DNA from 3 places in the Kitasatospora sp. NPDC056800 genome. Region 3 is predicted to be linked to each of the others. Evidence: riboswitches for the same ligand, from Rfam matches in the RefSeq annotation. Region 3 holds a riboswitch; each other region holds the start of a gene.
What was found. A riboswitch is a leader RNA that binds a small molecule or an ion and turns the genes downstream of it on or off. The one in region 3 is predicted to bind cyclic di-AMP.
Positions count from the first base shown of each region.

Region 1: another riboswitch for cyclic di-AMP. It lies ahead of ACFRQN_RS03010 (NlpC/P60 family protein); the one in region 3 lies ahead of ACFRQN_RS03720 (transglycosylase family protein).
Region 2: another riboswitch for cyclic di-AMP. It lies ahead of ACFRQN_RS36050 (peptidoglycan DD-metalloendopeptidase family protein); the one in region 3 lies ahead of ACFRQN_RS03720 (transglycosylase family protein).

Region 1 is NZ_JBHUAL010000007.1:5,384-7,574, reverse strand. It holds gene ACFRQN_RS03015 (C40 family peptidase) at 1-715, shown strand, start outside; cyclic di-AMP (ydaO/yuaA leader) riboswitch at 1,054-1,207, shown strand; gene ACFRQN_RS03010 (NlpC/P60 family protein) at 1,218-2,191, shown strand, end outside.
Region 2 is NZ_JBHUAL010000246.1:10,890-13,080, reverse strand. It holds gene ACFRQN_RS36050 (peptidoglycan DD-metalloendopeptidase family protein) at 1-772, opposite strand, end outside; cyclic di-AMP (ydaO/yuaA leader) riboswitch at 775-975, opposite strand; gene ACFRQN_RS36045 (MFS transporter) at 1,327-2,191, shown strand, end outside.
Region 3 is NZ_JBHUAL010000009.1:15,182-17,372, forward strand. It holds gene ACFRQN_RS03715 (hypothetical protein) at 1-448, shown strand, start outside; cyclic di-AMP (ydaO/yuaA leader) riboswitch at 900-1,070, shown strand; gene ACFRQN_RS03720 (transglycosylase family protein) at 1,057-2,191, shown strand, end outside.

The DNA of each region.
Region 1 (2,191 bases), on a different contig from region 3:
CGGCGGCATCGACCCGTCCGTCCAGCTGATGCTCTCCTCGGACCCGTCCGGCTACCTGGACAAGGCCTCCACCGTCCAGCAGGCCAGCACCAGTCAGGCCGAGGCGCTCAAGGGGCTGCTGGACCAGCAGCGCCGGCTGGACCAGGAGAAGACCGAGGCGGCCGCCGTGCTCGCCTCGCTGGACACCACCACCAAGGACCTGAACCAGGCCAAGTCGGACGTCAACACCAAGCTGAAGGCCGCCCAGGACCTGCTGAACTCGCTGAGCTCCGCCGACCGCGCCGCGCTGCGGGCCCAGCAGGCGCAGGACGACCGCGCCTCGCGCGGCAGCGACCGGGTCGACCTCGGCAGCCTGCCGCCGGCCAGCGGCTACGCGGCCACGGCGCTGGCCAAGGCGATGAGCAAGCAGGGCTCGCCGTACGTGTGGGGCGCCACCGGGTCGACCACCTTCGACTGCTCGGGCCTGATGGTCTGGGCGTACGGGCAGGCGGGCGTCTCGCTGCCGCGCACCTCGCAGGAGCAGGGCCACTACGGCACCCGGATCCCCTCGCTGGACCAGGCCCAGCCGGGCGACCTGGTGATCTACGGCCCCGACATGCACCACGTCGGGATGTACATCGGCAACGGCATGGTGGTCCACGCGCCGCACACCGGCGACGTGGTGAAGGTGATGAAGGCCGACGCGATGTCGATCAACACCATCCGCCGGGTCTGACGGACCGACACGCCCGGGGGGCTCCCGCGGGGGCCTGTGAAAAGCGCCACCCCCGTTCGGGGTGGCGTTTCGGGTTTCCAGCCCTTCGACGACCACATGGTGAGAACCGATCAGCCTTGTGTGCGTCAATGGTCACCATCGGTCATTTTCACAAAGGAACTTGGGTAATCTTCTGTCTTTTTTCTGACAAGGATTTGAACCGATCACGGTTCAGTTACTAGGGTCATGCTCCGAACCACCGCACTGTCGATCGCCCAGCCAGGGTGGCGGCGGTGGTTACCGTCGAGTTCGCAAGGCAGCGGGACAGGTCGAAGCGACTGTCCGACAGGGGAGCCCAGTGGTAGGGGGCGCTGCGGAGCGGAGCCGGGGAACCACGTTCCTCCGGGGTGAATCGGCGCCAGGTCGGCCGGTGGAACGGCCGTGAGGCGTCGTAGGGCATGCTTCCGGCCCGAACCCGTCAGCTCACCCGGTAGGCGGCCGTAGGAAGAAGGAGTCCGCCTTCGTGGCGTCCCATCGTCGTCCCAAGCCCGCCGGCCGCGCCCGGGTCTCGATCCTGACCGGCGTCGCCGCCGCAGCCGTCGTCCTCTCCGCGCAGGGTGCCCACGCGGACCCGCAGCCGACCAAGGAACAGGTCAAGGGGCAGGTCGACCAGCTCAACGAGCAGGCCGAGGTCGCGACCGAGAACTACAACGCCGCCCAGGCCAAGCAGCAGGACCTGGAGAAGCAGGTCTCCGGCCTGCAGGACCAGGTGGCCCGTCAGCAGGCCCAGGTCACCGAGCTCCAGGGCGGCCTCGCCGAGATCGCCGGCGAGCAGTACCGCAACGGGGGGATATCCCCCACCGTCCAGCTGATGTTCTCCTCCAGCCCGGACAGCTTCCTCAGCCAGGCCGACGCGCTGAACCAGGCCGGCAGCACCCAGAAGGGTCAGCTGAAGGAGCTCCAGGAGCAGCAGCGCAAGCTCGACCAGGACCGCAACGAGGCCCAGGGCAAGCTCGCCGAGCTGGAGTCGACCACCCAGCAGCTGAAGGCCTCCAAGGACGAGGTCCAGGGCAAGCTGAAGGCGGCCCAGGACCTGCTCAACACGCTGACCGAGCAGGACCGCCAGGCGCTGCGCCAGGCCGAGGAGAAGGCCGCCGCCGAGGCCAAGGCCAAGGCCGACGCCGCCCAGGCCCAGCAGCAGCAGGCCGACCGCGCCTCCCGCGACAACAGCCGCGGCAGCCTCTCGGCCCCCACGACCACCGCTCCGGTGAACGTGGCCCCCGGCAGCTCGCGCGGTGCCGCCGCGCTGTCCGCCGCCGCCTCCAAGATCGGCAGCCCGTACGTCTGGGGCGCCACCGGCCCGGGCTCCTTCGACTGCTCCGGTCTGATGGTCTGGGCCTACAACCAGGCCGGCGTGTCGCTGCCGCGCACCTCGCAGGCGCAGGCCTCGGCCGGCACCCGGCTCGGGACGGACCTCTCCAAGGCCCAGCCCGGCGA
Region 2 (2,191 bases), on a different contig from region 3:
CGAGCCTGATCTCGACCTCGTTGCCGTAGGCGCCGCCGTTGCCGGCCTTGACCACGACACCGTTGGCGACGGCGCGCAGCGGGGTGCCGGTGGAGGCGACGAAGTCCTGGCCGGTGTGGTGGCCGGAGGCCCACATCGAGCCGGCCACGCCGTAGGCGGTGCCGAGCCGCGGGCCGGCCAGCGGGGCGACGAAGCCGGAGGTGGCGGCGGCGACCGGAGTGGCGGTCACGGCCTGGGCCGGAGCGGCGACCTGGAGCTGGGTCTCGAGCTGCGCGGAGGGCTTGGCGGCCTCGGTCTGCACCTGGACCTGGGCCTGCGGCTTGGCGGCCTGGGTCGCCGGAGCGGACGGCTTGGCGGGCTTGGCCGGGGCGGCGGGCTTCGCCGGGGCGGCGTCGGCGGCCGGCGCGGCGGCGTGGCCGGACAGCGCGAGCTGCTGGCCCGGGAAGATCAGGTTCGGGTCGGCGCCGACGACCGAGCGGTTCTGCTCGTACAGCGCGTGCCAGCCGCCCTCGACGTTCCTGGCGTCGGCGATCTTGGACAGGGTGTCACCGCTGACGACGCGGTAGCTCTCCTGCGCGGCCTGGGCGGCCGGAGCGGCGGCCTGCGTGGCCTGCTTGGCCTCGGCGGAGGCGGCGGCCGGAGCGGCCGGGGTGTGGGCCTGGGCGCTCATCGCGGTGACGAGCGGGAGGGCGAAGGACACACCGGTGACGGCGGTGGCGATGCCGATGCGGGCGGCGCGGGGCAGGGCGATACGACGAGCCTGTGCAGGCATGGAATTTTCCTCTCCGACGCCTGCGAGGTGAGCTGTCGGGTTCGGGCTGGAGTTGCCCGGCCGCTTGCGCGGCTTCACCCCAAGCCGGTCCTGGACGCCCGCGCCCTGAGGCGCGAACTCCGGTCCGGCGACTTACCTGTGGGTCCCCCGCTCCTGCCGTACAGAGTTCGTTTCGAACCACCGGGCAGCGGCAGGACTCGGCGTTCCACCCGGCGGATCCGTCCGGACTGGCCGGGCGGTCGCTGAACTAAAACCCATCCGTTCGGGTGAAGCAATGTCGATCTCTTGAAACGGCAACGATCCCCCCTCCCACAGTGACCCTCCGCAGGCCCGAGCCCACGGTGCGTACACAACCCATTCACCCCCCGCCACTGATCCACGACCCTGCGCCGAGATCGGCCACGCCGCGCACCCGTCCGCTCACGCACCGCCAGCCGCCAACACACCCACCGGTGACCCTTGTCACGTGCGCCTCGGCAGCGCAGGATTCGCCCGTGGCCACCTCCGAGGCCGGCACCCTGCGCCTGGGCACCGCGCAGGGTCGCTGGGTACTAATGGCGACGGTGCTCGGCTCCAGCATGGCGATGCTGGACGGCACCGTGGTGAACGTCGCGCTGCCCCGGATCGGCGCCGACCTCGGCGCTTCCCTCGCGTCCCTGCAATGGACCCTGAACGCCTATCTGCTCACCCTGGCGGGCCTGATCCTGCTCGGCGGCGCGCTCGGCGACCGCTACGGGCGGCGCAAGGTCTTCCTGATCGGCGTGGTCTGGTTCGCCATCGCCTCCGCGGCCTGCGCCGCCGCGCCGAACATCCACGTGCTGATCGCCGCCCGCGCCGTCCAGGGCATCGGCGGGGCGCTGCTCACCCCCGGCTCGCTCGCCATGCTCCAAGCCGTCTTCCACCCTGACGACCGCTCGGCGGCGGTCGGGCTCTGGTCCGGCCTCGGCGGGGTGTCGGCGGCGGTCGGCCCCTTCCTCGGCGGCTGGCTGGTGGACGGCCCCGGCTGGCGCTGGATCTTCCTGCTGAACCTGCCGCTCGCCGCCGCCGTGATCGCGGTCACCACCCGGTCGGTGCCGGAGAGCCGGGACGAGGGCGCCTCCGGCCGCTTCGACGTCCTCGGCGCCGTGCTCGCCGCCCTCGCCCTCGGCGCGATCACCTACGCGCTGACGGCGGCCGGCGAGGGCCTGTCCCCCGCCGTCTGGGTCAGCGGGGTGCTCGGAGTGGCGCTCGGCGTCGCCTTCGTGGCGGTCGAGCGCCGCGCACCCGATCCGATGCTGCCGCTCGGACTGTTCTCCTCCCGGCTGTTCACCGCCGTGAACCTGGTCACCCTGTGCGTGTACGCGGCGTTCAGCGGCGTCTTCTTCCTGCTGGTGGTGCAGCTCCAGATCGTGTCCGGCTTCTCGCCGCTGGTCTCGGGCT
Region 3 (2,191 bases):
GGACGGCGTGGTGCTGACCACCGTCGGCGGCGAGGACGCGGCCGCCGCGGCCGGCATCACCGGCGTGCTGCTGGCCGCCCGGCTGGCCGTGCCGGTCGTCGCCGCCGCGCTCGACGTGCCCGGCTCGGTGGCCGCGGCCGTCAACCACCTCAAGGACACCGGCTCGCAGCGCCCGGCGCTGGCCCCGCTGGTGATCGGCCCGGAGGCGGACTCCGAGCTGCTCGCCACCGCCGCCGAGGAGACCGGCTGCCCGTCGGCCGCGCCGCTGGGCGCCTACCCGTCGGTCGGCCAGCTGATCGCCTCCACCTACCTGGCCGCGCTGCCCACGCCGTCCCCGGAGGACCTGGCACGGGCCGAGGCGGAGGCGGCGGCCGCCGCCGAGGCCGAGGGGGTCGCGGAGGGCTCCCGTGGCGCCCACGCGGCCGCCGAGGGGCCTGGCGGACGATAAGGACACCGCGCGCGGGTTCGCGCGCACCGAAGGGCCCGGAACGGATCGCGTTCCGGGCCCTTCCACGTACTTCCCCCCACCCCGTCCGTCCCGTACGGGAGTCACCCGGCAATGAAGGGGAATGTCCGTTCTGGCGCTATTTGAAAGGAAATAGGGAGCGTGGATTCACATGCTCCGATCGCGACCGCTCCCCCACCCGCCGGAGTGCGCCACTCCGCGATTCGACGCACCGTCACGCCACTCCTGAGGCGGAGCCAGTTGTCGGCTTCCACAACAGCATTGCCTGAAAACGATCATTTACGATCATGGTGAGTGGCAATTTTGGCAGTTTCCACTAAACCGTGATGCACATCACAGTGGTTTGCAGTTTGAACTTAAGTCTGATTAACGTGCTCCCCGTTCGTGACCACACGAACCCGGTCATCCGCAACGCCGAGTCCTGCCGTCGGATGTCCTGGAAGCGCGAAAACGCACCACGGCAGGAGCGGGGGACCCACAGGTAAGTCGCCCCGGACCGCTCTCCGGAACGGTCCAGGGCTAGGGGTGAAGCCGTGCTCACCGCACGGCCGGGCAACTCCAGCCCGAATCCGACAGCTCACCTCGCAGGCGTGGGAGAGGACCACGTCTTCATGCTGCCCACCAACGGCACCCGTCTGTCCGGCCGTACCCGTCGCGTGATCGCCGCCCTCGGCGTCGCGGGCGTCGGCCTCACCGTCCCCTGCCTCACCACCAGCACCGCCTCGGCCGCCTCCGTCGCCACCTGGGACAAGGTCGCCCAGTGCGAGAGCGGCGGCAACTGGAGCATCAACACCGGCAACGGCTTCTACGGCGGCCTCCAGTTCACCTCCAGCACCTGGTCCGCCTTCGGCGGCACGGCCTACGCGGCCCGCGCCGACCTGGCCGCCAAGGACCAGCAGATCGCCGTCGCCGAGAAGGTCCTCGCCTCGCAGGGCCCCGGCGCCTGGCCGGTCTGCTCGGTCCAGGCCGGGCTCACCAAGGGCGGCGCCGCGGCCGCCGTTGACACCTCGGCGGGTTCGACCGCCGCCAAGCCCGCCGCGCCCGCCCAGAGCGCCAAGCCGGCCGCTCCGGCCGCGAAGCCCAGCGCCAAGCCCGCACAGCCCCAGACCCCCGCCGCGAAGCCCGCCGCGCCCGCCCAGGGCGACGCGCAGGCCTCCACCGACTCCGCCGCCTCCGGCAACCGGAGCGACTGGGTGCAGAAGCGCCAGCAGCAGGCCCAGGGCGGCGACTACACCGTCGTCGAGGGCGACTGGCTGTCCGCGATCGCCGACCAGCACAAGGTGCAGGGCGGCTGGCAGCGGCTGTACGACCTCAACCGCGGCACCCTGACCGAGGGTCCGGACACCATCTACCCGGGCCAGCAGCTGTCCTTCGGCGGCAACGGCCAGGCCCGGGCCGGCCAGTCCTCCGCCGGCACGTCCGGCTCGGACTTCACCTGGTTCGACCGCTCGCAGAAGTCCGGCCAGTCCGCGAACGGCGGTGCCGTGAACGCCCAGCCGACCGCGCAGCCCGAGGCCCCGGCCGCCAAGCCGTCCACCAAGCCGGCCGCGAAGCCCGCCACCAAGCCCGCTCCCCAGCCCCAGGCCCAGACGCAGACCCAGGCCCAGGTGCCGGCCGCGACCGGCAGCATGGCCGCCGCGGTCTCCTTCGCCCAGTCGAAGGTCGGTCAGGCGTACGTCTACGGCGGCACCGGCAACGGCGGCTGGGACTGCTCCGGCCTGACCC